4 regions of the Erwinia billingiae Eb661 genome follow, and region 3 is predicted to be linked to each of the others. Evidence: riboswitches for the same ligand, from Rfam matches in the RefSeq annotation. Region 3 holds a riboswitch; each other region holds the start of a gene.
The links. Region 3 has a riboswitch for thiamine pyrophosphate ahead of thiB (thiamine ABC transporter substrate binding subunit). Riboswitches for the same ligand answer to the same signal wherever they lie in the genome.

Region 1: another riboswitch for thiamine pyrophosphate. It lies ahead of thiM (hydroxyethylthiazole kinase); the one in region 3 lies ahead of thiB (thiamine ABC transporter substrate binding subunit).
Region 2: another riboswitch for thiamine pyrophosphate. It lies ahead of tenA (thiaminase II); the one in region 3 lies ahead of thiB (thiamine ABC transporter substrate binding subunit).
Region 4: another riboswitch for thiamine pyrophosphate. It lies ahead of thiC (phosphomethylpyrimidine synthase ThiC); the one in region 3 lies ahead of thiB (thiamine ABC transporter substrate binding subunit).

Annotation. Positions count from the first base shown of each region.
Region 1 covers NC_014306.1:3,310,404-3,317,846, forward strand. Annotated here, with positions in the region: partial or broken gene EBC_RS16550 (mannitol dehydrogenase family protein) at 1-1,075, shown strand, start outside; gene EBC_RS16555 (GntR family transcriptional regulator) at 1,153-1,842, shown strand; gene EBC_RS16560 (FUSC family protein) at 1,837-3,882, opposite strand; gene EBC_RS26340 (fructose-bisphosphate aldolase class I, fragment) at 4,035-4,181, opposite strand; partial or broken gene EBC_RS26345 (class I fructose-bisphosphate aldolase) at 4,171-4,329, opposite strand; gene thiD (bifunctional hydroxymethylpyrimidine kinase/phosphomethylpyrimidine kinase) at 4,335-5,135, opposite strand; gene thiM (hydroxyethylthiazole kinase) at 5,132-5,917, opposite strand; TPP riboswitch at 5,953-6,055, opposite strand; gene EBC_RS16575 (potassium transporter Kup) at 6,137-7,443, opposite strand, start outside.
Region 2 covers NC_014306.1:3,042,927-3,050,369, forward strand. Annotated here, with positions in the region: gene EBC_RS15295 (creatininase family protein) at 1-108, shown strand, start outside; gene EBC_RS15300 (ABC transporter substrate-binding protein) at 122-1,105, shown strand; gene EBC_RS15305 (ABC transporter ATP-binding protein) at 1,102-1,929, shown strand; gene EBC_RS15310 (ABC transporter permease) at 1,933-2,748, shown strand; gene EBC_RS15315 (FAD-binding oxidoreductase) at 2,779-4,179, shown strand; gene EBC_RS15320 (OprD family porin) at 4,333-5,607, shown strand; TPP riboswitch at 5,726-5,830, shown strand; gene tenA (thiaminase II) at 5,896-6,591, shown strand; gene EBC_RS15330 (ABC transporter ATP-binding protein) at 6,588-7,337, shown strand; gene EBC_RS15335 (ABC transporter permease) at 7,334-7,443, shown strand, end outside.
Region 3 covers NC_014306.1:843,359-850,801, reverse strand. Annotated here, with positions in the region: gene leuB (3-isopropylmalate dehydrogenase) at 1-806, shown strand, start outside; gene leuC (3-isopropylmalate dehydratase large subunit) at 809-2,206, shown strand; gene leuD (3-isopropylmalate dehydratase small subunit) at 2,216-2,821, shown strand; gene EBC_RS05150 (sugar efflux transporter) at 2,861-4,039, opposite strand; gene sgrR (HTH-type transcriptional regulator SgrR) at 4,285-5,946, shown strand; TPP riboswitch at 5,982-6,088, shown strand; gene thiB (thiamine ABC transporter substrate binding subunit) at 6,130-7,116, shown strand; gene thiP (thiamine/thiamine pyrophosphate ABC transporter permease ThiP) at 7,092-7,443, shown strand, end outside.
Region 4 covers NC_014306.1:308,834-316,276, reverse strand. Annotated here, with positions in the region: gene nudC (NAD(+) diphosphatase) at 106-879, opposite strand; gene EBC_RS02835 (Rsd/AlgQ family anti-sigma factor) at 964-1,470, shown strand; TPP riboswitch at 1,589-1,689, shown strand; gene thiC (phosphomethylpyrimidine synthase ThiC) at 1,778-3,712, shown strand; gene thiE (thiamine phosphate synthase) at 3,709-4,356, shown strand; gene EBC_RS02820 (HesA/MoeB/ThiF family protein) at 4,346-5,107, shown strand; gene thiS (sulfur carrier protein ThiS) at 5,091-5,291, shown strand; gene EBC_RS02810 (thiazole synthase) at 5,293-6,069, shown strand; gene thiH (2-iminoacetate synthase ThiH) at 6,066-7,193, shown strand; gene EBC_RS02800 (aminotransferase-like domain-containing protein) at 7,330-7,443, opposite strand, start outside.

The DNA.
Region 1 (7,443 bases), 2.5 Mb from region 3:
TACGAACCGTCCAGCGGCAAGCTGGATCTGGCGCACCCGTCGATTGTCCATGACCTCGCTCATCCCGACGCCCCCACTTCCCTGCCGGGCATTATCCTTGCCGGCATCGTCCGTCGTCGCGAACGCAACCTGCCGCCGCTGAGCGTGATGTCCTGCGATAACATGCCGGAAAATGGCCACGTTACCCGCAACGTGGTGCTTGGTCTGGCGGAAAAACAGAGTCACGAACTGGCGGAGTGGATTGCGCAAGCACGTCACCTTCCCTTCCACCATGGTCGATCGCATTGTGCCGGCGATGACGGACGAAACCCATGCGGCGATGCGCGACAAACTCGGTTGCGACGATCCGGTCAGCGTAGTGTGCGAACCCTTCCTGCAATGGGTGATTGAGGACAACTTTGTCAGCGGCCGTCCTGAATGGGAAAAAGCCGGTGCAGAGCTGGTCAGCGACGTGCTGCCATTTGAAGAGATGAAACTGCGCATGTTGAACGGCAGCCACTCCTTCCTCGCTTACCTCGGTAATCTGGCCGGATATGAGCACATCAGTGATTGTATGGCTGACCCCTACTATCGTCAGGCCGCCCTGAGTCTGATGCTGGACGAACAGGCGCCCACCCTGAGCACTCAAGGCGTCGATCTGCCGGCGTATGCCAACTCGCTGATCGCCCGTTATGAAAACCTGGCGATTAAACACCGCACCGCGCAGATCGCTAACGATGGTTCACAAAAACTGCCCCAGCGCTGGCTGGACAGCATTCGCTGGCACCTGAAGCATGGCGGCAGCTACGACTTACTGGCGCTGGGCGTGGCGGGCTGGATGCGTTATGTCGGCTGTGTTGATGAGCAGGGTCAGCCGATTGAGATCCGCGATCCGATGCGCGATCGGCTGGCGCAACGCGTTGCAGAAACGGCGGATGGCGAGGCGCGGATTGCCGCCCTGCTGTCGTTAAAAGCGGTATTTGGCGAAGATCTGGCCGCTGAACCGGCATTCGTCGCAAAAGTGAACCATTTCTATCAGCTTTTACGCGAAAAAGGCGCCAAAGAGACGGTAAAAATTGCCCTGACGCAGGCTTAAGCGAATAAGCGCTGGCGAAGAGCCAGCGCCCTGTTTAGACTTAGACTTTCGTCCAGAAGGTATAGGGATATTACTTAATGTCTACCGCTTATATCATTACCGCCAACGAACCGGTAAATCAGCAAATTTACCGCTTCCTGCGCCAGGACATCGTGACCTGCGCGATCCCACCGGGTTCGCTGCTGTCAGAAAAAGAGGTTTCCTCGCGGTTCAGCGTTTCACGCCAGCCGGTGCGTGAAGCCTTTATTAAGCTTGCCGAAGCTGGGCTGGTGCAGGTTTTGCCCCAGCGCGGTACCTTCGTACGCAAAATTTCGGCCAAGCGCGTGGCGGATGGACGTTTTATCCGTGAAGCGGTAGAAGTGGCGGTGATCCGCCGGGCGGCTGTCGAGGCGTCTGCCGAATCGCTGGCCCAGCTTGAACACAATCTTCAGCTGCAGAAAATGGCCGCTGAGCGTCATGACAGCCAGGCCTTCTTACTGCTCGATGATGAGTTCCATCGCCTGATTGCGCAGAGCATAAACTGCGAGCTGTCATGGGAAACGGTCGAAAACATTAAAGCGGCCATGGATCGGGTGCGCTTCCTGACGTTAAGCAAAGTCTCCCCGCCGGAAAGCCTGATCCAGCAACATCAGGAGATTTATCAGGCGCTGGTAGCCAAAGATGTCGACGGCGCCGAGCACGCCCTGCGCCGTCACCTTCAGGAGATGATTTTCTCCATCACGCCGATTGCTGAGCAAAACAGCGAGTGGTTTGAAAAGCCGCTATAACGCTGGCCATCTCTGCGTCGGATAGAGTGCCATGCGGATATTGAACAGATAGAACAGTGGCCTGAACAGCGCCATATCTGCACGGCACAATGCCTCGGTCTTAACCAGCAGCTGATTCAACTCCATCAGCAACGATTGCGGCGGCTCAAGGTGAATATCCTTGAGCCGCTTTTTAAAGTACTGATTAATCTCAAACATCACCGCATCGGTTTCCAGCTGATGGTCTTTGATAATCGCCTGATGCCTGGCGTAAAAGTCATAGCAGTTCACCCCAAGCCAGATTTCGGTAATCAGATTGCCCCCCAGCGCCACGCCGGGCGAAGGATCGATGCGGTTACGCGGCAGGATGACGTTGATTTTATCGATCATGCTGGCGACATACTGCTGACGCGACAGCAGCGAAGAAGCGTTGATTTTGATTTCGCCGGTGAACTGCAGCAGCTCCTTAATCCCTTTACGCAACACGCGTCTGGCAGACCAGGCCGGCCTTCTGTTACGGATAATGGCCGTGACCAGCACCGCCAGTAAAATGCCCACCACGGTTGAGATCGAGGCATTAAGGATCGACAGCAGGTCGGGCTGCAAATCGTGCGTCATGCCGATAAAACCGGGGATCTGGGTGGCGATAATCAGCCCGATAAAGTTGGTCGACGGATTGGCGATGACCAGTCCCAGCGCCAGCAGTCCCGGCGCCAGACAGATAATCAGTGATTCAAAGGTTACGGTCATCGGGATCAGCAGCCCGACGTACAGCACGCTGATCACAATGGCGATCAATACCCCTTTCAGAAACACCTTCATCGAAGCGATTGGGCTGTCCATCGCCGCGAAGAACGAACAGACAACCGCGGCTATCATCGGCGTTGACGCGCCATCTTTCCAGCCGGTGCCAATCCAGAAAATACAGCCGATCATCGTGGCAGTGAACGCGGTGAAGGCCGATAACAGGATCAGCCCTTTATCGCGATGCTTCCTGATCAGCTTAAGCCTGCCGCGCTTTTTCTCCGGCGACAGCTGGCTAACGCGCTCGCGGGCGTTGAAATAGGAATCGGCAATGCGGATAAAATTCAGCAGCCTTTCCAGTAACCCAATCAGCAACAAACCTTCTTCCGCGTTCATTTCACCGCGGCCATACAACGCTTTGATCCGCTCCTGCGAGGCAGTGATGTCTGCCTCAATCGACTGCGCCTGGCCGCTTTGTTCCGGGCTGTTCAGCCAGACAAGGAAGTGACTGAACGACTCGGCGACAAAGTCCGGGAAGGTGATGCCCTGCTCCGCCAGCAGGCTCAGGCGCTTCTCAATCGCGGTCAGCGTTGGGATCAGATAGGAAAGATGTTGATACTGCGCGCTGACCAGACGGATGAGCTTGCGCGCGGAGTCCCCTTCATACACGCAATGGGTGATCAGGGTTTCAACCGCCACCGGATAGTTCGCCATCTGCACCAGGATTTGGTCCCTTTCGGGCGAGCTCTCTTTCGATTCAATGGTCAGCAGTTCGGTGCAGACGTTCTTTGCAGTGTCGAACCAGTTACTGACGCTGTTTTCCAACAGATTGCGCATCCGTACCGGGAAAACCAGCATATGCACCAGGCTGCTGCAGATAATCGCCACGGTAATTTCTTCGATACGGGAAATCACTGTATAGGTGATCGACAGCGGCGTGGTGACATCGGCAAAGCCCATGATCGCCGCGCTGTAGCCTGCCAGCATAAACACGTAGCTCTTCGGCGTGCGGTCATGCAGCGACAGATACAGGCAGCAGGCAACCCACAGCGAAACGCAGAGGCTGAACAGCATCGGATGGGTAACGGTTATCGGGTAGATCAGAAAGATAAAGATCCCGCCCAGCACGGTGCCAAGAAAGCGGAACAAGGCTTTCGACAGGGTGGAGGCAGAATACAGCTGTGAAATCACGTAAACCGAGACCATGGCCCAGGCCGGTTTATCCAGGTTCAGTTTCAGCGCGATATATAAGGCGATAAAGGCGGCAATGCAGGTTTTGACGGCAAATAACCACGCATTTTTAGATAACCACTTCATTATTTACTTCACGGCTCACGTCAGACTAAAGCGCTATTTTAGCGATTTTCAGGCAAGAGTGGAGAGGCTTAAGCATCGATAGTTTGTAACAAAATAATCACATAGGGTGAAAGATAAGGGGCTAATCATTGTCAACCCCTTATCGTTAGCGATTAAGCAATGGTGACGTCTTTCGCCAGATAGACATCCTGCACCGAATTGATCAGCGCCACGCCATCCTTCATCGATTTCTTAAAGGCTTTACGGCCCAAAATCAGCCCCATACCGCCCGCACGCTTGTTGATCACCGCGGTGCGCATAACGGCGCGACACCGAGGCCAGCACGCCATAAGTGGAGGCCACGCAGTTACAGCCCGACTCGATGGCCAGCTCGACGATCTTCTTTGGATCGAAATAGAGTGGATTGGCAGCAAATGACGCGCCCGCCAAGTGCTCGACGCCCTGATCGTCCGCTACCACCAGCGATGAAAATGGTGCACCGGGCCGATGCCCTTGCCGACTTCCAGCGAATCGGCCTGCTCCAGCGCGCCCTGTAACCAGCCCTTGGCGTCCTGCACCGTCGACACCCAGTTATCATGCCGGGGTCGCAGCGCGGCCAGCGCAGCGGAAAGCGTACAGCCGGTGCCATGGGTATGCTTTGTTGGCACGCGCGGCGCGGTAAAACGCTGCTCCAGCTGGCGGCTGAACAGCCAGTCCGGGCTTTCGGCATCGCTCAGATGTCCGCCTTTCATCAGCACCGCCTGGCAACCCAGCGCTAACAGCGCCCTTCCCTGTCGCCGCATCTCATCTTCGTTAGTGGCAACCGGACACTCCAGCAGCGCCGCCGCTTCCGGCAGATTTGGCGTGATCAGTGAAACGTGCGGCAACAGGCACTCACGCAGCGTGGCAACCGCCGTCGGCGAAAGCAGCGGATCGCCACTTTTCGCCAGCATCACCGTATCCAGCACAATCCACGGCACGGACGAGGCCTTCAGTCCTTCAGCCACCACCTTGACGATATCGCTGCTGGCTAACATGCCGATTTTTACGCTGTCGATGCGCACGTCGCTCAGCACGGAATGTAATTGTGCCGCGACAAAGTCGGGCTCAATGCGGTAAACCGACTGCACGCCACAGGTATTCTGCGCCACCAGCGCGGTGATCACGGTGGTGCCATAGGCACCCAGCGCCGAGAAGGTTTTCAGATCGGCCTGAATGCCCGCGCCACCGCTGGGATCGGTTCCGGCAATGCTCAGTGCGTTGATGCGCTTCATCCCTGAACCTCCAGAGTGAACAGCTCGTCGAGGAACAGCGCAACAAAACTGCCGGGACCCGCTGCCGCCATCGCCGCGCGTTCGCCTGCCAGGCTCATTATCCGGCAGGCGCTGGCAACGTGCGTTAACCGGTCGCCAGGCAGCGCGGCAAATCCGGCCACCACCGCCGACAACGCGCAGCCGGTGCCGACCACGCGGGTCATCAACGGCGAACCGCCAGCCACAGCCAGCACCCGTTGGCCATCGGTGACGTAATCCGTTTCCCCGGTGACCGCAACGATGGCGCCGGTGGTGCTGGCCAGCAGACGAGCGGCGTCCAGCGCCAGCGCCGAGTCATGCAGGCTGTCGACGCCGCGCCCGGAGGTTGCCTGGCGCGCCAGCGCCATGATTTCCGAGGCGTTGCCGCGAATAGCCGCAGGACGGTGTTCCAGCAGCTGCTGACAGAATTCAGTGCGGAAGGTCAATGCGCCGACGGCAACCGGATCCAGCGTCCAGGCACGCTGCGCCTTTCCGGCCGCGTGCACAGCGGCCAGCATCGCTGTACTGCGGGAATGGGTGAGCGTGCCGACGTTGACCAGCACGGCATCGGCAATGGCGCTGAACTGCGCGGCTTCGTCGGGATCAATCACCATCGCCGGCGATGCGCCCAGCGCCAGCAACACGTTGGCAGTAAAAGTCTGCACCACATCGTTGGTCAGGCAGTGAATTAACGGCGATTTTTCACGGAAGAGGTGGAGCGACGCCACGGCATCCGCCGCGACAAAGGTATGAGGTTGGTTCATGGTACAACTCCCAACCGGCGATCAAGAAGGCGATGCGGTCAGGCATCTGACTTCCCTCCGCTGGCATTATCCAGTTCAGGTTCGACGGGTTTTTCTCAGCCCTTTCTTTGGAAAGAAACGGCACCCCGAGTCATTTACTACGTGCTTTCAGCCGCCAGATTACGGGATGGCGCTTTTCTTTACCATCCCCCAGGCGTTAATCAGATCAACATTCCACCGCTACACCGGGATGCGGCGACCGATCTCCACCACACGGTCACTGGGCAGGTAGTAGTAGTCGGTCACATGCATGCCGTTGCGCGCCATCCAGCTGAAAATCACGCGCTGCCAGGCCGGCAGGCCGCCGCTACCTTCGCGTGGGATGATGTTTTCATGGCCCAGATAATAGGTGACATCCTCGGTATCCAGCTCGCAGTTATCCAGTTGCGGATAGCGTAACAGCGCAGGGATATTCGGCCGCTCCATAAAGCCATACACCGCCAGCGCGTGCCAGAAGCCCGGCGCAAGCTGGGTGACGGTTAAGCGCTCGTCGGCATTGATGCGCGGAACGTTGTCGATAGCGATCGTTAGCGACAGCACGTGCCCATGCAATGAGCCGTTTCGCTTCACCTGCCACTGCATCACCGGCGGCGTGCCCTCTTTCTCCCGCGTCAGAAACACCGCCGTGCCCGGCACTCTGGGTATGGCTTTTTCTTCCAGCATTGCCAGGAAGTCGTCCACCGAAATAAATTTTTCGTGCACCGCCCTGCTCGCCGCTTCCACGCCGCGGTGCCAGAGCAACATCACACCGTACACGACCAGCGCCAGGATCAGCGGCATATAGCCCCCCTCGAACACCTTACTCATATTGGCGACCAGGAAGCACAGGTCGATGACAAAGAACACACCGGCAATCAGCAGGCTGGTGAGCCGGTTCCAGCGCCACACCTCATGCATCGCAACATATAACAGCCCGGAGGTCATGATCATCGTCAGCGACACGGCGATGCCATAGGCTGCTGCCAGCTTGTCGGAAGATTTGAAGAACACCGCGAGGAAGATGGTCACCACCATCAGCAACCAGTTAATCGCCCCGATATAGATTTGCCCGTAGCTCTCTTCGGTAGTCTGTTTAACCCGCAGCCTCGGCAGCCAGCCTAGCTGAATTGCCTGACGGGTCATGGAAAACGCACCGCTGATAATCGCCTGACTGGCAATGATGGTGGCGAGCGTGGCGAGGATCACCAGCGGGATTTGCAATACCGGCGGGCAAAGCCGGAAGAAAATATTTTGCGTTACGTCAGCACCTGAAAGCAGTAACGCTGCCTGTCCGGCGTAGTTGAGCAGCAAGCTGGGAAAGACGATAGCAAACCAGGCCAGCCAAATCGGCTTTTTGCCAAAATGGCCCATATCGGCATACAGCGCTTCCGCACCGGTGACGCAAAGGAATACGCCGCCGAGCACCAGAAAGCTGACGATGCCGTTGGAGAAGAGAAAGTCGATACCGTACATCGGGTTGAGCGCCACCAGCACCGCAGGATGCTGCA
Region 2 (7,443 bases), 2.2 Mb from region 3:
CAAATGGAATGGAAAGCACGCAGTGAACCCACCTGGGGAAAACACCACTGGAATGGCTTTGTGCAGACCTCTTTTACGCCACCTTCGTCTTCTTTTGCCTCTGAATAAAGGATTTCCCGTGATGAATAACATGCGCAAAACCACCCATAGCCTGATTGCCCTGATGCTGGCCGGAACCTCTTTTTCCACCCTGGCAGAAGAAAAATTCACCTTCCTTACCAACTGGTACGCTCAGGCAGAACACGGCGGCTTTTATCAGGCGCAGGCCAAAGGGTTGTACAAAAATGCCGGGCTGGACGTCAGCATCAAGATGGGCGGCCCGCAGGTCAATGTGATGCAGCTGATGGCCGCCGGCCAGGCGGACTGTACGCTGGGCGACAACGGTCAGGCGCTGGAGACCTGGCAGGCCGGTGTGCATGCGATGACCGTCGCGACGGTGTTCCAGCACTCGCCAACGGTGTTTATCAGCCATGACAAGGTCAGCAAAGGCGAGGAATTAAAAGATAAAACCTTCCTGCTGGCCACCGAGGCCTATACCTCGTTCTGGCCATGGGCTAAAAGCAATCTGGGCCTGGCCAACGCCAAAATTCGTCCTTACACCTTCAGCGTGCAGCCTTTCCTCGCGGACAATAATTTAGTCCAGCAGGGCTACGTCACCTCCGAGCCGTTCTCGGTGCAAAAAGGCGGCAAGCCATTCTACGTCTACCCGCTCAGCGACTGGGGCTACCCGCCGTACGGCAACTCGATTATCTGTATGGCCGACACGGTGAAAAATCACCCGACGGCGGTCGCGGCCTTTATTAAGGCGTCGATGGAAGGCTGGAAAGAGTATCTGCAGGACCCGACCGCCGGCAACGTGCTGATCACCAAGGCCAACCCGCGAATGGGTGCCGATCAAATTGCCTTTGGCATCGCGCAGATGAAGAAATATGAGCTGGTGACCGGCGGCGACGCACAAACCGGCGGCATTGGCATCATCACCGAACCGCGTCTGAAAGAGACCTGGGATATGTTGGTGAAAAACAAACTGATCGCCGCCGATAAAGTGCCGTTTGAACAGACCTATACCCTCGACCTGATTAAAGACGCGAAGGTTATGCCATGAATTCAGCCCCTAAACTGACCGTGATGAGTGAGGTGCGCGCGCCCAGCGCGCCGCCGCAGCCCGCCATTGAGGTGCTGTCGGCGGAGAAGATCTACAGCAACGGCACCCGCGCGTTATTGCCGGTCAATCTGACCATCAACCAGGGTGAATTTATCACCCTGCTTGGCCCCTCTGGCTGCGGCAAAAGTACGCTGCTGAAGATGGTGGCCGGGCTGATTGAACCGACCGACGGCAAGCTGATGTTGTGGCGGCGTGACAGCCGTGAAAAGGCGCAGGAGCCGCTGTCGTTTGTCTTCCAGGAAGCGACGCTGATGCCGTGGTGCAACGTGCATAACAACGTGCGCCTGCCGCTCGATCTGGCCGGCGTGCCGCGCGCAGAAGCCAACACCCGCGTCAGTGAAGCGCTGGAGCTGGTGGGGCTGGGCAAGTTTGCCAAAGTCCTGCCGCGAGAGCTGTCCGGCGGCATGCAGATGCGCGTGTCGATTGCGCGCGGGCTGGTCACACGGCCTAAGCTGCTGCTGATGGACGAACCGTTCGGCGCACTCGACGAAATCACCCGTAACAAGCTGGACAGCGATCTGCTGCGTCTGTGGCGCGAACAGGGCCTGACGGTGGTGTTCGTCACCCACTCCATTCACGAAGCGGTGTTTCTGTCGCAGCGGGTGATCATGATGGCGGCACGGCCTGGCCGTGTGGTGGAGGATATCGCGATTACCGAACCCTTCCCGCGCAGTGAAGACTTCCGCGTCAGCCCGGCATTTTCGGTTTATGCCAAACGCCTGCAGGACAGCCTTCTGCAAGCCAGCCAGTCAGGAAAGGAGTAAGCCATGCAGACGCAACGATCAACGCCCTGGGCCAGCAACCCGACCTTCCGTAAAATCCTCTACCCGGCGGTGGTCGCCGTAGTGGTGATCCTGCTGTGGCAGGGCTGGGTCAGCTATTTCAAAATCCCGCAGTTCCTCGTGCCGTCGCCGGTGGTGATGCTGCAAAGCCTGTGGACCAACTTTGGTTCGCTGATGATGTCGCTGCTGTTCACGCTGAAAATCACCCTGATCTCCTTTGTGCTGTCGATCGTCATCGGCTGCGCGGTGGCCTTTGTGCTGGTGCAGAACCGCTTTGTTGAAACGGCGCTGTTCCCGTACATCGTGTTTCTGCAGGTGACGCCGATTGTGGCGATCGCGCCGCTGATCATCATCTGGGTGAAAGACACCACGCTGTCGTTAGTGGTCTGCTCGACGCTGATGGCGGTGTTCCCGATCATTTCCAACACCACCCAGGGGTTACGCAGCGTGTCGCCGGGCCTGCTGAGCTATTTCCAGCTGAGCCATGCCAGCCGCCTGCAAATCCTGGTGCGCCTGCGCATTCCCTCTGCCCTGCCGTACTTTTTCGGCGCGCTGCGCATCTCCAGCGGACTGTCGCTGATCGGCGCGGTAGTGGCCGAGTTTGTGGCGGGCACCGGTGGCAACAACACCGGGCTGGCCTATCAGATTTTACAGGCAGGTTATCAGCTGGATATTCCGCTGATGTTTGCCGCGCTGCTGTTGATTTCGTTAACCGGGATCGCGCTGTTTGGCGTGATGTCGTGGATTTCCCGGCGCGCCCTCAGCGCCTGGCATGAAAGCGAAGCCGTGCAATCTCACTAATTTAATGACCCTTTTGCCGACAGGATGAGTATGGACAGTGAACAACGTAAGAACGCCGTAGAGCAGATGCTGCTGGCGCTTCCCGACCTCGAGTGGACGCTTCAGGCCCCCAAGGTCAAACGTCTTTCGCGCGATTTTCACTGGTTCAGCCCGGTGCTGAAGCAGCAGCTGGAAAACAAGCAGGCCGATGCGGTGGTTCGCCCGCGCAATGAAGAAGAGCTCAGCCTGCTGGTCAAGGCCTGCGTGCAGCACGGCCTGCCGCTGATATTACGCGGTGGCGCAACCGGCAACTACGGTCAGCTGGTGCCGCTACAGGGCGGCATTCTGGTCGATATGACCGCGTTTAATCAGGTGGTGGAACTAGGTGAAGGCCGCGTGCGGGCGCAGGCGGGGATCCGTCTGGCCGAGATTGAAACGGTGACCCGTCCTGAGGGCTGGGAGCTGCGCTGTATGCCGTCGACCTATCGGCTGGCGACGCTGGGTGGACTGTATGGCGGCGGCTTTGGCGGCATCGGCTCAATCAACTATGGCCCGCTGGGCGCACCCGGCAACGTGCTGAGCGTGAAAGTGATGACCATGGAAGCCGAGCCGCGCATCCTCAGCGTTCCCGCGCCGCAGGCCTTGCTGCTGCATCATGCTTACGGCAGCAACGGCATCGTGCTGGAAGTCGAGCTGGCGCTGGCGCCGGTGCATCAGTGGATTGAGCGGCTGGATGTGTTCGACGACTTTACCGATGCGCTGGACTATGCCAATGCCTTTGCCCGCTCGCCAGGGCTGGTGAAACGCCAGCTTGCCCTGTTCGCCGCACCAATCCCGAGCTATTTCACCCATCTGAACGGCAACTACCGGGCCACGCAACATGCGGTGATCAGCGTGATTGCGGAGCAAAGTGAAGGCCTGTGCAGCGGACTGTTAGAAAAGTATCGCGGCCAGAATGCCGTGCGCCAGACGGCGAACGAGGCGCGTGAAGCCAACGCCTCGCTGATGGAATATTGCTGGAACCACACCACGCTGCATGCGCTGAAAGTGGACAGCACCCTGACCTATTTGCAGACGGCGTTCAATTATTCCACCTATCGCCAACAAATTATTGCGATGGCGGAATTGTTCGGCGATGAAGTTATTTCCCATATTGAATTCCTGCGTGACAACGATAGCAATATCACTGCCAGCGGATTACAATTAATTCGCTATTCCAGTGAAGAAAGATTGAACGAAATAATGCAGATATTCCGCGATAATGATGTAAAAATAAACAATCCGCATGTCTTTACCATTGAAGAAGGTAAGCAAGGGGAAATTAAGGCCGAGGTGGTTTCAGTTAAAAAGGCGCTGGACCCGGCAGGACTGCTCAACCCAGGCAAGCTGCAGGGTTGGGACGTGCGCGACACGCTGGAATTACCAAGCGATCCGCTGTCACTGAATAAATGAAATCAGCATAAAATTAATTACAGTGAGTAAATAAAGCACGTATCTAAAATAACGCGCTCGCCACTGGACGGTTTTACCGGATACCCAAAAACAATTACTCAGCAAATTTTGCTGCGGGCAGATCATTTTCAAATTTTTGACAGGAAGCTATTGATGAAAACAAAGAAGGTCAACTTTGCGCTAAAGTTGGGTGCACTCGTCGTCTCTCAGGCTTTATTAATGGGTCACGCGCTGGCCGCGGCACCGGTTTCGGATTGTGATGCCGGCGTGGCCGATTCACTGACCGAAATGTTTACCTGCGGCTCGGTCCATGGCAGCCTGCGCAGCCTCTATTATTCCACCCACAACGCCTATTTCTCACCGGGCTATTCGCAGGACACCGTCAGCTACGGTGGCAGCGTGAAGTACGCCACGGCGGAATATTATGGCCTGAGCCTCGGCGTCAGCGGCATTTTGCAACGCGGCATCTCGCATAACGATGACCACTTGATCGGTGAACTGGGGCCAAACGAGACCGGCGTCGGCGAAGCCTATCTGAGCTGGCACTATCAGGACTTCCGTATCACCGCCGGTGACCAGCGTATCAATATCCCGTTTATCGGCGACTACGACTGGCGCATCACCCCGATCCTGTTCCGGGGTGTGGACGCCAATTATGGCGACAGCGACAACTTCCTGCACGCCACCAAAATTACCCGCTATAAACCCTGGGGTGACGATCAGTTCCTCGACACCACCGCCTACACCGACGCCGATGGCCGCACCAACGGCATGTGGGGCATCGGCGGCGGACGTGCCCTGAAGCTGGATGATAAAAAGCTGACCGGCCAGCTGTGGTACGAGGAATACAATAACTACACCAAGATGGTTTACGCCGACAGCTTCCTGTCGTGGTCGGAAAATCCGTTGCAGCCCAAAATTGGCGTGCAGTTTATTCGCGGCCTGAGTCAGGGCGATGCGCTGGCCGGCGAAGTAAACAGCACCAGCTACGGCGCGCAGTATGCGATGAATTTTGTACCTTCATTGCGCTGGTCACTGAACTGGGACCATATCGCCGCCAGTGAGAATGCCTATGGCAACGGCGCGCTGGTGACGCCTTATGCCCATAACACCTCGTCCGGCCAGTATTTTGCCCAACCGTTCTTCACCAGTACCCAGGATTTGGGGAGCGGCAACGCCTACTCCACCGATCTGAACTGGACCGCCAACAGCAATATTTCCCTCGGCAGCCGCTACTCGTTTATGGATTTGACCGCCAGCGCCGGCGCGTCCAGCAGCAATCAGTCGGAGTACCTGATTTACGGCACCTACAGCTTTGATGGCGTGCTGAAAGGGCTGAGCCTGACCGACTTTGTCGGCGTGCAAACCACCTCGACCTCTGACAAGAACTTCTGGCAGAACCGCTTAGCGTTAGAATATGATTTCTAAGCCAAAACAGGCTTAGTGGCGCTTAAACAACGGCTTTCGCAAGAAGGCCGTTTTTCATTATGACGCCAACTCGGCTGCCAGCCATCGATTGTAATCAAAAAGTAAATATCGTATAACAAGCCTCTCCGAGGGGTGTCCTTTATGGGCTGAGATGGCGACGTTAGCCGGACCCTTTGAACCTGATCTGGGTCATGCCAGCGAAGGGACGGGTTGGCAATAGCACCACTTTCGATCGTTGCCTGTTCATACCTCTGCACGCCCGGATCTCCACTCACTTTTGGAGGTCCCATGTCTGACAACATGTTTTCCCGTGGTCTTTATGGCCAGCTTCGCCAGCAGGCCGCGGCTGACTGGCAGCACTACGTTAACCACCCTTTTCTTCAGCAGTTGGCCCAGGGCACGCTGCCTGAAAGCGCGTTTCGGCTTTATCTGACCCAGGACTACCTGTTCCTGATCCATTTCGCCCGCGCCTATGCCCTGCTGGTCAGCAAGTTCCGAACCTTGCCAGAAATGCGTGCCGCCACCGCCTCGCTGAACGCCATCGTCGCCGAGCTGCCGCTGCATGTCGGTTACTGCACGCAGTGGGGCATCAGCGAAAGCCAGATGCGCAATGAACAGGAAGCGCCCGAAACCCTCAACTACACCCGCTATGTGCTGGATATCGGCCAGTCCGGCGATGCGCTGGATCTGCTGGCCGCGCTGCTTCCCTGCGTGGCGGGCTATGCCGAAATAGGCCTCGGCTTGCTGCACAATCCCGCCACCGTCACCGAAGGCAATCCCTACCGCTCGTGGATCGCCAACTACGGCGATGAAAACTATCTGGCCAGCGTACAGCGGGCGATTGACCTGCTGGAAACGGTCGGGGTTCAGCGCGGCGCACAGAGCCGTCTGCCGGAGCTTTCAACCATCTTCACCACCGCCACCCGTCTGGAAAGCGCCTTCTGGCAGATGGGCCTGAATGCCAGTTTGAGTAACGTGGTATGAACAGTCATGACATTGCCCGCGGCGTGATCCCGCCGGGGATTCAGGTTCGCGATCTGACCCTGCGCTACGGCGCACGGACGGTGTTTGAGCAGTTGAACATTGATATCCGCGGTGGGCAGTTTGCTGCGATGCTCGGTGCCAGCGGCGTCGGCAAAACCAGTCTGCTGAAGATCATTGCCGGGCTGGCGCAGCCGACGGCAGGCACGGTCACCGGCAGCGACGGTCTGCCGGTTCCGGGACGCGTGGCTTATATGGGGCAGAAAGATCTGCTCTATCCATGGCTAACCGTCCGCGAGAATATCAGCCTCGCCTCACGCCTGCGTGGCGAGAAGCCCGACCGCGAATGGGCTGACGAACTGACGGATCGCGTCGGCTTAAGCGGCTATGGCGACAGCCTGCCTGCCGCGCTGTCCGGCGGCATGCGGCAGCGTGCCGCGCTGGCCCGCACGCTTTATCAGCGTCAGCCGATGGTGCTGATGGATGAGCCCTTTTCAGCGCTGGATGCCATTACCCGCACCAGTATCCAGACGCTGGCCTCAATGTTACTGACCGGCCACACGGTGTTACTGATCACCCACGATCCGCTGGAAGCCTGCCGCCTTAGCCACCAGCTGTTGGTGCTGTCTGCCGCCGGGATTGATGATTCCCATCAGATTGCCGGACTGCCGCCCCGGGCCCCTGACGATCGGCACCTGTTGCAGAGCCAGGGTGAATTACTGCAACAGCTGACCCGGGCGGCAGGATGATATCCGCAAAAGAATCGGCCTTTGGCCGCTGGCGGCGTGGCCTGACGGTATTTATCGGCCTGATTGCCGTCTGGTGGGCAATCACCCGCAGCGGCGTTCCTGCCTT
Region 3 (7,443 bases):
TGCTTCCCCTGCGTAAGCACTTTAAACTGTTCAGCAACCTGCGCCCGGCCAGCCTGCATAAAGAGCTGGAAGCCTTCTGCCCACTGCGCAGTGATATCGCCGCGAAAGGCTTTGATATTTTGGTGGTGCGTGAACTGACCGGCGGCATCTATTTTGGTCAGCCAAAAGGCCGCGAAGGCAGCGGCCAGCACGAGCGCGCGTTCGATACCGAGGTCTATCACCGTTTTGAGATTGAGCGCATTGCCCGCATCGCCTTCGAGTCAGCGCGCAAACGTCGCAATAAAGTGACCTCAATCGACAAAGCGAACGTCTTGCAGTCATCGATCCTGTGGCGCCAGATTGTGAATGAAGTGGCGAAGGATTATCCGGACGTTGAACTGAGCCATATGTATATCGATAACGCCACCATGCAGCTGATCAAAGAGCCGTCGCAATTCGACGTGATGCTTTGCTCCAACCTGTTCGGCGATATCCTGTCCGATGAGTGTGCGATGATCACCGGCTCGATGGGCATGTTGCCTTCCGCCAGCCTGAACGAGCAGGGTTTTGGCCTGTTTGAACCGGCAGGTGGATCGGCCCCGGATATCGCAGGCAAGAACATCGCCAACCCAATTGCCCAGATCCTGTCACTGTCGCTGCTGCTGCGCTTTAGCCTGAATGCCGCAGACGCCGCCGATGCGATTGACCAGGCCATCAGCCGCGCGTTGGCTGAAGGTCACCGTACTGGCGATTTAGCCGGTGGCGGCCAGTCCGTCGGCACCGAGGAAATGGGGTCGATTATCGCCCGTTACATTCGCGAAGCCTGATTATGAAAACATTATACGAGAAGCTGTTTGATGCGCATCTGGTGCACGAAGCGCCAGGCGAGACGCCACTGCTGTATATCGACCGTCATCTGGTGCATGAAGTGACCTCCGCGCAGGCCTTTGATGGTCTGCGGGCACACAACCGCCCGGTGCGCCAGCCGTCAAAGACCTTCGCCACCATGGATCACAACGTCTCTACCCAGACGCGTGATATCAATGCGAGCGGTGAGATGGCGCGGATCCAGATGTCGATGCTGATCAAAAACTGTGAAGCCTTTGGCGTGCGTTTGTATGACCTCAAGCACCCGTTCCAGGGCATCGTGCATGTGATCGGTCCTGAGCAGGGCCTGTCCCTGCCGGGTATGACCATCGTCTGTGGCGACTCGCATACTTCTACTCACGGTGCCTTTGGCGCGCTGGCGTTTGGTATCGGCACCTCAGAAGTTGAGCATGTGCTGGCCACCCAGACGCTGAAGCAGTCCCGCGCCAAAACCATGAAGATTGAAGTGGTGGGGCACACCGCACCGGGCATCACCGCCAAGGACATTGCGCTGGCGATCATTGGCAAAACCGGCAGCGGCGGCGGCAATGGCCATGTGGTTGAATTCTGTGGTCCGGCGGTTGAAGCCCTGAGCATGGAAGGCCGCATGACGCTGTGCAATATGGCGATTGAACTTGGCGCGAAAGCGGGCCTGGTTGCGCCGGATGACACCACCTTTGATTACGCCCGTGGCCGCCAGTTTGCGCCGAAAGGGGCGGAATGGGATGAAGCGGTCGCCTGGTGGCGGACGCTGAAATCCGACAGCGGTGCGCACTTCGACAAAGTGGTGACCTTAAATGCGGCGGACATCGCGCCACAGGTTACCTGGGGCACCAATCCCGGCCAGGTGATCGCCGTTAACGAGCGGATCCCCGATCCGGCCTCATTCAGCGATCCGGTTGAGCGTGCCTCAGCCGAGAAGGCGCTGGCCTATATGGATTTGCAGCCTGGCATCCGGCTGACCGAGGTGAAGATCGACAAAGTCTTTATCGGCTCCTGCACCAACTCACGTATTGAGGATTTGCGGGCGGCGGCATCGGTGGTGAAAGGCCACAAGATTGCGCCAGGCGTTCAGGCCTATGTTGTGCCGGGATCCGGTCCGGTCAAAGCGCAGGCGGAAGAGGAAGGTCTGGACAAAATCTTCCTTGATGCCGGTTTTGAATGGCGCTTACCAGGCTGCTCAATGTGTCTGGCAATGAATAACGACCGTCTGAATCCCGGTGAGCGTTGCGCCTCCACCAGCAACCGTAACTTCGAAGGTCGTCAGGGCCGCGGTGGCCGCACGCACCTGCTGAGCCCGGCGATGGCTGCGGCTGCGGCGGTAGCAGGCCATTTTGCTGATATCCGCGAACTGATTTAAAGAGGCTGTATGGCGAAGAAATTTACCCAACATACCGGCATCGTGGTGCCGATGGATGCGGCAAACGTCGATACCGATGCGATTATCCCGAAGCAATTTCTGCAGATGGTGACGCGCACCGGTTTTGGCCGCAACCTGTTTTACGACTGGCGTTACAGCGATGCCGAAGGCCAGATCCCCAACCCGGATTTCGTGTTGAACAAGCCCGCGTTTCGTGGTGCCAGCATTATGCTGACGCGGGAAAACTTTGGCTGCGGCTCCTCCCGTGAGCATGCGCCCTGGGCACTGACTGACTACGGTATTCAGGCGATTGTCGGCAGCGATTTTGCCGATATCTTTGCCAATAATTCGTTTAACAATCAGCTGCTGCTGGTGTCGTTGAGCGAGGAAGAGGTAGACACGCTGTTCCAGCTGGTTGCCGCACAGCCGGGCGTGGAAATCACCGTCGATCTGGAAAAGCAGGAGGTCATCGCCGATGGTAAGCACTACGCGTTCAGCATCGACAGCTTCCGCCGACACTGCCTGATCAACGGGCTGGATAACATTGGCCTGACGCTACAACATGACGCCGATATTACGGCGTATGAGAAAACCCAGCCGGCCTTTCTGCGTTAGTGACCCTCACGGGCGGAAGCACTTCCGCCCGAACGTCCCTCAGACATCCTTCACTTTGGCCGACATCACCAGCGCCCCAATCGACAGTACCAACGCCGCCCAGTAAACCGAATAATGGCCAAAGGTTTCCGCCAGCGCGCCCTGAATCACGCCCGCCAGAATCACCCCCGTCGAAATACTGTTGGTAAATAATGTGGTCGCCGCACCGGGCCTTCCCGGCATCAGATCCTGGAAATAGAGCATGCCGATCCCGGCGACAATACCGATAAAGATGGCATTAAAGATCTGCAACGCCATCAACGCCGCTTTGTCGTGGAACACCACCAGCCCCAGATAGAATATCGCCCCGGACGCCACCGCAAACAGCATCATTTTGCGTTTGCCGAAGCGCTTCACATAATGGCCCGCCAGCAGCATCGCCGGGATTTCCAGCCCGGCCGCCACGCCCATCAGCAATCCAGCCAGCTTATCCGGCAACCCCAACACGCTGCTGATATACAGCGGCATATCGATGATATACATGGTGTTGCAGGTCCACATCAGCAATGAAGCCATAAACAGCAGCCGCACATCTTTATTCTTCCACGCGCTGATTTGGGTGATCACCACTTCAGGCGGTTGTTCCACGCGCGGCACCGACGGCAGCGCAAACCAGATCAGCGCCACACAGACCACAAACAGTCCGGCGGCAATCAAAAACATGGTGGTGAAGCCGTAATTCAGCGCCAGCGCAAAGGACAACGGCGGCCCGACTACCCAGGCCAGTGACAGTTGGGCACGCATCACCGAGCTGAACATCACCACCTCTCGGGCGGAGCTATCAGCATATTCGCGGGCAAGGGCAAAGATTTGCGGCATCGACACGCTGGCCAGAGCGGAGAGCAGCACGCCAAAGGTAATCAGCGTCAGATAGTCACGGTTGAAGGCAAAGATCAGCGCGTTGCCAATCGCCATCACGCAGCAAAACAGGATCAGCATGCGGCGATCGCCCCGGTTGTCCGAGCGCTTTGCCAGCAAAATGCTCACCGCAATGCCGGCTATCGCATTGATGGTGTAAAACAGCCCGACCCAGAACGGACGAACGGCCACTTCACGGGTCAAAAACAGGCTAAGCGTCGGAGCCTGAAGCGCACCCGCCACGCCCACCATAAACGACACGGCCATAAAGGCGACGTAAACAGGATTGATACGGCGACGGCGCGTGAGGAGCGATTTCATAGCTGATCCTTCAAAAAAAGTCGCCACAGAGGTGAGTCGACAAACAGCAAGCATAGAAGAAAACATGGAGCAGCGAAAAAAGCCAGCAAGGTATTAACCCGGCTGGCTGGTGAAAGGCACCATACTCAGAATCATCAATGTCAGAGCGCATTCGAAGAATGTCTCCCGCTCTTTCATCTGCGGGCATTATCGTCCTAATATAAGGAAGAAAAAACAGACTGCTTTCTGATAAGGGTTCCTCTTTTATGTCTTCTGCCCGCTTACAACAACAGTTTATCCGCCTGTGGCAGTGCTGCGAAGGCCAGCCGCAGGAGACCACGCTCAACGATCTGGCGGTACAACTGAGCTGCTCCCGCCGGCATATGCGCAATCTGCTGAACGCGATGCAGGAACAGGGCTGGCTGAACTGGCAGGCTGAAGCCGGGCGCGGAAAACGTTCGAAGCTCAGCTTCCATTACACCGGACTGGCATTGCAACAGCAGCGGGCGGAAGAGTTGCTGGAGAACGATCGCATCGACCAGCTGGTGCAGCTGGTGGGCGATAAAAACACGGTCAGACAGATGCTGATCTCTCATCTTGGCCGCAGTTTCCGCCAGGGGAAACATATCCTGCGGGTGATGTACTATCGCTCGTTACTGAATCTGTTACCCGGTACGCCGCTGCGTCGTTCTGAAACCCACCTTGCCCGTCAGATTTTTAGCAGCCTGACGCGGATAAATGAGGAAAATGGGGAAATCGAAGCCGATATTGCCCACCACTGGCAGCAGCTTTCTCCGCTGCACTGGCGGTTTTATCTGCGCCCGGCGATCCACTTTCATCATGGCCGTGAGCTGGAGATGGCCGACATTATCAGCACCCTTGAGCGACTGAAGCCCCAACGCCTTTATGCCCATTTCGATCGCATCGAGTCCTCGGCGCCCTGGACGCTGGATATTCATCTGCATCAGCCCGACAACTGGCTGCCCTGGCTGCTGGGCAGCGTCAGCACCATGATCCTGCCGAAAGAGTGGCCCTTCCTCACGGACTTCGCCCGTCAGCCGATAGGCACTGGCCCTTATGCGGTGGTGCGCAATCAGACCACCCAACTGAGGATCCAGGCGTTTGATGACTATTTTGGTTACCGCGCGCTGATTGATGAAGTGAATATCTGGGTGTTGCCGGAAATCAGTGATGAGCTGGTTTATGCCGGGGTTAAGCTGGAAGGCAAAGGGCTGGAAGAAAAGTCTGAAGAGAGCCGTCTGGAAGAAGGCTGCTACTTCCTGCTGTTTGATCAGCGATCCGAACAGGGTCGCGATGAACACATCCGTCGCTGGGTCAGCACGCTGTTCAACCCGATCGCCCTGCTGAATCATGCCGGTATTGGCTATCAACGCTACTGGTTTCCGGCTTATGGCCTGCTGCCGCGCTGGCATCATCGCCGCGATATGGCTGCCAGCCAGAAGCCCGACGGGCTGACCACCCTGACGCTGACCTGGTATAACGATCACGTCGAGCATCAGGGCATCGCCAATGCGTTACGGCCGATCCTCGCCGAACAGGGCGTGGAGTTGATCACCCAACAGGTCGATTATGACATCTGGCACCGCGGCGAAGCCGAGAGCGATATCTGGCTCGGCAGCGCCAACTTCACCCTGCCGCTGGAATTTTCGGTGTTTGCGCTGCTGTACGAAATCCCGCTGGTGCATCATTGCGTCACGCTGGACTGGGAAAAGGATGCGCAACGCTGGCGCGAACAGAAGCTGCCGCTGGCCGACTGGGGCAAGCAGTTGATCAACACCTGGACGCTGCATCCGCTGTTCCATCACTGGCTGCTGCTGGAAGGTCAACGCAGCATGCGCGGGGTCAGAATGAATATGCTGGGCTGGTTTGATTTTAAATCCGCCTGGTTCGCCCCTGACGACGCATGATGCTTTCGTTACCCAGCGGAAATCACTAGAATAGGCCGTTCTCAACGGGGTGCGTTCGCGGTGTTTCACTGCCAGCGCTGAGACAAACCCGTCGAACCTGATCCGGATAATGCCGGCGTAGGGATTTGAGACTCTCCAGATTGCTCAGATCCTTTGCGACCCCTAACTTTCAAGGAACGCAAAGTGTTAAAAAAAGTTCTGCCTTTACTGATCCTCGGCACCTTCCCGGCCTTCGCGGCTAAACCCGTCCTGACTGTTTATACCTACGACTCTTTTTCCGCTGACTGGGGACCGGGTCCTGCCATCAAAAAGGCGTTTGAAGCGGACTGCGGCTGCGAGCTGAAATACGTGGCGCTGGAAGACGGCGTCTCGCTGCTTAACCGTCTGCGGATGGAAGGTAAAAACAGCAAGGCCGATGTGGTGCTGGGCCTCGATAACAATCTGCTGGATGCGGCGGAGAAAACCGGCCTGTTCGCACCAGGCCAGGTGGATACCAGCAAGGTCACCGTTCCGGGTGGCTGGAACGATAAGACCTTTGTGCCGTATGACTACGGCTGGTTCGCCTTTGTGTACGATAAAACCAAGCTGCAAAATCCGCCCACCAGCCTGAAAGAGTTGGTCAACAGCGACAAACCGTTGAAGATTATTTATGAAGATCCCCGCACCAGCACCCCGGGCCTCGGCCTGCTGTTGTGGATGCAGAAAGTGTTCGGCGATAAGGCACCGGAAGCCTGGCAGAAGCTGGCGAAGAAAACCGTCACCGTTACCAAAGGCTGGAGCGAAGCTTACGGGCTGTTCCTCAAGGGTGAAGGCGATATGGTGCTGAGCTACACCACATCTCCGGCTTACCACCTGATTGAAGAGAAGAAATCGCAGTATGCCGCCGCCAATTTCAGCGAAGGTCACTACCTGCAGGTAGAAGTGGCCGGCCAGCTGAAAAGCAGCAAACAGCCGGAGCTGGCGCAGAAATTCATGAAATTTATGCTGGATAAACCGTTCCAGGACAGTATCCCAACCGGCAACTGGATGTATCCGGTGGTGAAAAGCACCCTGCCTGCCGGTTTCGATACCCTGACCGTTCCGTCCAACTCGCTGCAATACACGTCACAGGAAGTCGCCAGCCAACGTAGCCAATGGATCAGTGCATGGCAACGCGCCGTCAGCCGCTGAGTGCTGGCCCGTTAGTGCCCGGTGCGCTGGCGGCGACGCTGCTGGTCGCCGTGGCCCTGACCGCATTCAGCGCGCTATGGCTGAGTGCGCCGGCGATCCACTGGCGGGATCTCTGGCAGGATGACTATCTCTGGCACGTCCTGCGCTTCTCCTTCTGGCAGGCCTTTCTTTCCGCGGTACTGGCGGTTGGGCCGGCGATCCCGCTGGCCCGCGCACTTTACCGACGCCGCTTCCCCGGCCGGGACACGCTGTTAAGACTCTGCGCGATGACGCTGGTATTGCCGGTGTTAGTGGCGGTGTTTGGCATCCTCAGCGTCTATGGCCGTA
Region 4 (7,443 bases), 530 kb from region 3:
CACGATTAAGCACAGTAGTTTATTTAAAAAAATGAAATACGATGATTAAACACCCGAGCGGGTTCAGCAAAAGCCGGCAAAGGGTGAATTTGCCGGCCTGGGTACTTACTCAGCCTCTTCGCGGCAAAGCACCACGGTATCCTCAATCAGGCGACGGGCGACCGTTCCTGGAGGAGGAAGCTGCGGTAAGGCATCAAAGCGATACCAACCCGCATCCAGTAGCTCTTTGGGATCGATAACAATCTCGCCGCTGTCGTAATCGGCCATAAAAGCCATCATCAACGACTGGGGGAACGGCCAGGGTTGAGAGGAGACGTAACGCAAGTTTTTCACCTTCAGCCCGCTCTCTTCCATCACTTCACGCGCGACGGTTTGTTCCAGCGTTTCGCCGACTTCAACAAAACCGGCCAGCACCGTATAGATGCCGTTACGGTGTTTGGTATGCTGGGCCAGCAGGATCTCTTCCCCACGGCGGATCGCCACAATGATGCAGGGCGCGATTTGCGGGTAATAGCGCTGTCGACAATGGCGGCAGAGGCAGGCAAGTTCGGTTTTGCTGTGGTGCATTTCATGGCCGCAGTAGCCGCACCACTTATGCGAGCGATAGAACTCCGCCAGCTGGATCCCTTTACCCGCCAGCTGGAACAGGCCCACGTCCAGATCGAGGATCTGACGCAAGGATCCCATGCCCTCTTGACGGTTCTCACAGATCAGCCAGACGGGATCGCCCTGCCACTCGCCGATTTGTGATCCGTTCGATCCTGTCAGGCTTAATTCTTGCGCGCTACCGAACGGTAATTGACCTTTCGGTAACCAAAGTTTATGTTCATGACTGACAACCCACCAGCCAACGTCTACGCTTGAAATCTCACGTTGCATAAAATTGCTCATCCTCAGCTTTACAGACTTTCTGAATTACTGGATTGGGGCGAAATAGTAATAATTACACTCATGGAGTCACTCATGCTTAACCAGTTAGAAGTTCTGACCGCGCGCGTCGGCGGATGTAGCGACCTGGTAGACTTTTGTCTACGCTCCCGCAGGCAGTTGTTGATTGCCTATTATCGTCTGGTTGGCATCAAGCCTAACAAGGAATCGCTCACTACGCTCGATGAAAACGCGCTGGACAGCTTCTGTCAGGGATTGGTGGATTACCTTTCCACCGGGCATTTCACCGTTTATCAACGCTTTATTCAGGAGATGGAAGGCAGCGAACAGTTGGCTAAAGCCGCGCTGATCTACCCTTCCCTGCAGGCAAACACCGAGATGATCATGCAGGTGTATGATACCCATCTCGAGAAGGCCATCGATCACGATAACTGTCTCGAATTCCAGAATGCTTTGTCCACAGTGGGCGAAGCGCTGGAAGCGCGTTTCACGCTTGAAGACCGCTTTATTCAGCTGGCGCTGGAAAAAACGGCGGATAAGCCTGAGGCAGCTAATGAGAGTGCGCTTGCCCGTCCGGCGTAAACGTTATCAGATTGTAAACCCCTTGTAGTTTCAAAAAAGCCCCTTTATGCTGAAAGGGCACTATGTGGCGAGGCCAGTCCTGCCACGATTGTTTTGCTGGTGCTGTCTGCCAGCAAAATTCTTCTTGTCGGAGTGCCCTTAGGGGCTGAGACCGTTAATTCGGGATCCGCGGAACCTGATCAGGTTAGTACCTGCGAAGGGAACAAGAGTAAATCTTCAGTGACGGTGTGGATCCGACCATTTTCACACCCTGCGCTTACTCCTCCGAACTCCAGGCAAGCAAATTCCCTTTTTTCAGGAACGAGCTATGTCTACCCGTGATAAAAGACCGACCCGCCGCGAACAGCGCGCAGAAGCCCAGCAGTTTATCGACTCCCTTCAGGGCACCGCTTTCCCCAATTCTAAACGCATCTGGCTGAACGGTTCGCGCGAGGATATTCGCGTGCCGATGCGTGAAATCCAGCTCAGTCCGACGATGGTCGGTGGCAGCAAAGACAATCCGCAGTTTGAAGATAACGAACCGGTACCGGTGTATGACACGGCCGGACCTTATGGCGATCCGGACGCAAAAATTGATGTGCATCGCGGACTTGCCAGGCTACGCAATGACTGGATTGAACAGCGTGGTGATACTCAGCACATTGAGCAGCTCAGTTCGGTGTACACCCAACAGCGCCTGGCGGATGAAGGCCTCGATCATTTGCGTTTTGACCATCTTCCCCGCCCACGCAAGGCACTGGCTGGCCGCTGCGTGACGCAAATGCATTACGCGCGGCTGGGCGTGATTACGCCAGAGATGGAATTTATCGCCCTGCGTGAAGATATGGGCCGCGAACGTATTCGGGGTGACGTGCTGTTGCAACAGCATCCCGGCAACAGCTTTGGTGCCAGCCTGCCGGAAAATATCACGGCAGAGTTCGTCCGGCAGGAAGTGGCGGCCGGCCGCGCCATCATCCCTGCAAATATTAACCATCCTGAATCCGAACCGATGATTATCGGCCGCAATTTCCTGGTGAAGATTAACGCCAATATCGGTAACTCCGCGGTCAGCTCGTCGATTGAAGAGGAAGTGGAGAAGCTGGTGTGGTCCGCCCGCTGGGGCGCCGATACGGTGATGGACCTTTCTACCGGGCGCAATATTCATGAGACGCGCGAATGGATCCTGCGTAACAGTCCCGTTCCGATTGGTACGGTTCCCATTTATCAGGCGCTGGAAAAAGTGAACGGTTTGGCAGAGGATCTCAACTGGGAAGTGTTCCGCGATACCTTGCTGGAACAGGCTGAACAGGGCGTCGATTACTTCACCATCCATGCCGGTGTGTTGCTGCGCTATGTGCCGATGACCGCAAAACGCCTGACGGGGATCGTCTCCCGGGGGGGATCGATCATGGCCAAGTGGTGCCTGTCTCACCACAAAGAGAGCTTCCTCTACGAACACTTCCGCGAGATCTGCGAGCTGTGCGCCGCCTACGACGTTTCGCTGTCGCTGGGCGACGGACTTCGTCCAGGATCGATTCAGGATGCCAACGATGAAGCGCAGTTTGCCGAGCTGCATACGCTGGGCGAGCTGACCAAAATTGCCTGGGAGTATGACGTGCAGGTGATGATCGAAGGACCAGGACATGTGCCGATGCAGATGATCCGCCGCAATATGACCGAGCAACTCAATCACTGCCACGAAGCGCCGTTCTATACGCTCGGCCCGCTAACCACCGATATCGCGCCTGGCTACGACCATTTCACCTCCGGTATTGGCGCGGCGATGATTGGCTGGTTTGGCTGCGCAATGCTCTGTTACGTCACGCCGAAAGAGCATCTGGGCTTGCCCAACAAGGAAGATGTTAAGCAGGGTCTGATTACCTACAAGATTGCCGCGCATGCCGCCGACCTGGCAAAAGGGCATCCCGGCGCGCAGATCCGCGATAACGCCATGTCCAAAGCCCGCTTCGAATTCCGCTGGGAAGATCAGTTTAATCTGGCACTCGATCCTCATACCGCGCGCGCCTATCACGATGAAACGCTGCCGCAGGAATCGGGCAAGGTCGCCCACTTCTGTTCAATGTGCGGCCCGAAATTCTGTTCGATGAAAATTACTCAGGAAGTGCGGGACTATGCCGCCAGACAGGAGGCGGAAGCCAAACCGATTGAGGTTGGTATGGCCGAAATGTCAGAGGCTTTCCGTACCCGCGGCGGGGAACTTTATCACCCCGCCGATGCGCTGTCGCAGGAGGAAAAAGCATGAGCCGCTCAGCCTTCCCGCCAACGTCGGCCCAGCTTGGACTCTATCCGGTCGTGGAAACGGTGGCATGGATCGCGCGCCTGCTTGAAGCGGGCGTGCGTACGATTCAGTTACGAATCAAGGATCTGCCTGAAGCGGCGGTCGAAAACGATATCGCGGCGGCTATCGAACTGGGCAAGCGTTATCAGGCACGCCTGTTTATCAATGACTACTGGCAGCTGGCGATTAAATATCAGGCCTATGGCGTGCATCTGGGCCAGGAAGATTTGGATGTCGCCGATCTGGATGCGATCCATCGCGCCGGATTACGGCTGGGGCTTTCAACCCATGACGATGCCGAGCTCGATCGGGCTCTGGCTGAGAAGCCGTCCTATATCGCCCTCGGGCACGTCTTTCCGACCCAGACCAAAAATATGCCCTCTTCGCCGCAGGGATTGCAGGAGTTGCAGCGCCATATTTCCCGCCTGAAAGGGATTTCCACGGTGGCGATTGGCGGCATCAGTCTGGAACGGGCACCGCAGGTCTTGGCAACCGGCGTGGGAAGCATTGCGGTGGTCAGCGCCATCACGCTGGCGCCTGACTGGCAGGCAGCTACCGCGCAGCTGCTCGATCTGGCTGGAAACGGGGACGAAGCCCATGTTCAGTGACAACGACTTTTTACGCTACAGCCGTCAGCTCCTGCTGGAGGAGTTTGGCCTCGATGGCCAGCAGAAATTGCAGGCAGGCAGCGTACTGATTATCGGCCTCGGCGGATTGGGTTCACCTGCGGCGCTGTACCTCGCTGCCGCAGGCGTTGGCAAGCTGGTGCTGGCCGATGACGATAGCGTGCATATCAGTAATCTTCAGCGCCAGGTGCTGTTTCGCACGAATGAAACCGGTCAGTCCAAAGTCGCCGTGGCGAAGAAGCACCTACAGTCGCTAAACCCGCAGGTGGAGTTTATTGCTCTGGCGCAGCGGATGATGGCTGAATCACTCAGGGAAGTCGTGCAGCAGGTCGACCTGGTGCTGGATTGCAGCGACAACATGGAAACCCGCCATGCGGTCAATGCCGCCTGCGTGGAACAGGGTAAGCGGTTAGTCAGTGCCAGCGCCGTTGGCTTTGGTGGCCAGCTGCTGGTGCTTACGCCTCCTTTTGAACACGGTTGCTATCGCTGCTTATGGCCAGACGAAGACGAACCCCAGCGAAATTGCCGTACCGCAGGCGTGCTGGGTCCTGTGGTGGGCGTAATGGGTACCTTACAGGCGCTGGAAGCCTTAAAGATGCTGGCAGGCCAGCCGTCCTGTCTTGACGGCAAACTTCGGCTGTTTGACGGCAGACAACAAACCTGGCGAACGCTGTCGCTGCAACGCAGTGTGGATTGTCCGGTATGCGGGGTCAGTGATGAAAATCGTGGTTAACGATGAAAGCCTGACGCTTGCCGGCTCGCTGACGCTGGCCGGGCTGCTGGAGCAGCTTTCCCGCCACCAGCCAGGCACCGCGCTGGCCGTTAACCAGCAGATTATTCCCCGCGATCGCTGGTCCTCTTACTTATTACAGGAAGGCGATGATCTGGTGATTTTCCAGGCCATTGCCGGAGGCTGACATGCTGCAAATTGCTGATAAAACCTTTTCGTCTCGTTTATTTACCGGTACGGGCAAATTCTCCAGTCCACAAATGATGCTTGCGGCGTTGCGCGAGTCCGGCAGCCAGCTGGTCACCATGGCGATGAAGCGGATTGATTTACGCGGTGGCGATGACGGGATCCTGCGGCCTCTTCAGGAACTGGGCGTGCAGCTGCTGCCAAACACGTCCGGCGCTAAAACCGCAGAGGAAGCCATTTTTGCTGCCCGTCTGGCACGCGAAGCCCTGGGCACCCATTGGCTAAAGCTGGAAATCCACCCGGACGTTCGCTATCTGCTGCCCGATGCCATCGAAACGCTGAAAGCAGCGGAGATCCTGGTGCGGGAAGGCTTTACCGTATTGCCGTACTGCCACGCCGATCCGGTGCTGTGCAAGCGGTTAGAAGAAGTGGGCTGTGCGGCCGTGATGCCGTTGGGTGCGCCGATCGGCAGTAATCAAGGGCTGAAAACACGCGATCTGCTGGCGATCATAATCGAGCAGTCTAATGTGCCGGTGGTGATAGATGCCGGCATTGGCGCGCCCAGCCACGCCAGTGAAGCGCTGGAAATGGGTGCTGACGCGGTGCTGGTGAATACCGCAATGGCCTCCGCGCAAGACCCGGTGCAAATGGCGAGGGCGTTCAGACTTGCTGTTGAAGCTGGCGCACTGGCTTACCGCAGCGGGTTGGGCAGTCGCCACCATCAGGCCGTGGCCACCAGCCCGCTGACCCACTTTTTGCAGGCAGGAGAGCCGCAATGAAAAGCTTCGTCTCACAGTGGGAAACGCTCGATTGGGATGATATTCGCCTGAGGATCCACAGCAAAACGGCCGCGGATGTTGAGCGAGCGCTGAATGCGGTCAACGTCGGGCGGGAAGAGCTGATGGCCCTGCTCTCGCCCGCTGCTCAGGCCTATCTGGAGCCGCTGGCGCAAAAGGCCCAGCGCTTAACCCGGCAACGCTTCGGCCATGCGGTTAATCTCTTTGTGCCGCTGTATCTGTCCAATCTCTGTGCCAACGACTGCACCTATTGCGGCTTCTCGATGAGTAACCGCATCAGGCGTAAGACGTTAGATGCTGATGAGATTGCCCGGGAATGTCAGGCTATCCGCAAGATGGGGTTTGATAACCTGTTGCTGGTCACCGGCGAGCATCAGGCAAAAGTCGGCATGGCTTACTTCCGTGAACATGTTCCCGCCATTCGTCAGCACTTCAGTTCCTTAATGATGGAAGTGCAGCCAATGAGTGAAGCGGAGTATGCCGAACTGAAAACATTAGGGCTGGATGGCGTACTGGTCTATCAGGAAACCTATCATCCTTCGGTCTACAGCCAGCATCACCTTAAAGGCAACAAGCAGGATTTCTTCTTCCGGCTGGAAACGCCAGACCGGTTGGGCCGTGCCGGCGTGGATAAGATTGGCCTGGGCGCTTTGATCGGCCTGTCAGACAGTTGGCGCACCGACTGCTATATGATGGCTGAACACCTGTTATGGCTGCAGAAAACCTACTGGCAAAGCCGATATTCGGTGGCCTTTCCCCGACTCCGGCCTTGCGCGGGCGGCATTCAGCCGGCGTCGATCATGGATGAAGCGCAGCTGGTTCAGGTTATTTGCGCTTTCCGGCTGTTTGCACCGGAAGTTGAGCAGTCGCTCTCAACCCGGGAATCACCCCAGTTCCGCGATAAGGTGGTGCCGCTGGCGATTAATACTGTCAGCGCCTTTTCGAAAACGCAGCCCGGCGGCTATGCCGACGGGCAGACGGAGCTGGAACAGTTCTCCCCACATGATAACCGTCACCCGCAGCAGGTCGCGAAAGCGTTGATTCAGTCAGGAATGCAGCCGGTCTGGAAGGACTGGGATGGCTATCTGGGAAGAGCCGCGAAGTAAAATGCCAGCGGATGTAACGGACCTCAAAAACGCTGGAATCCGCTTCGCATCGCGTCACGTCCTCACTGGCACAGTTCAGTGAGGACGGTAAACTCCCTCTCGTTGACTCCAACAGGGGAGTTAACCAGGGTCAGTATCAACCCCTCTCGCTGACCCTGCCTTCTTCCTCATCGGTGGAGGTGACCGGATGGTGCACCTTGATACCACAGCGCTCCATTGCCCGCTCCACCGCAGCACCAAGGATTTCCAG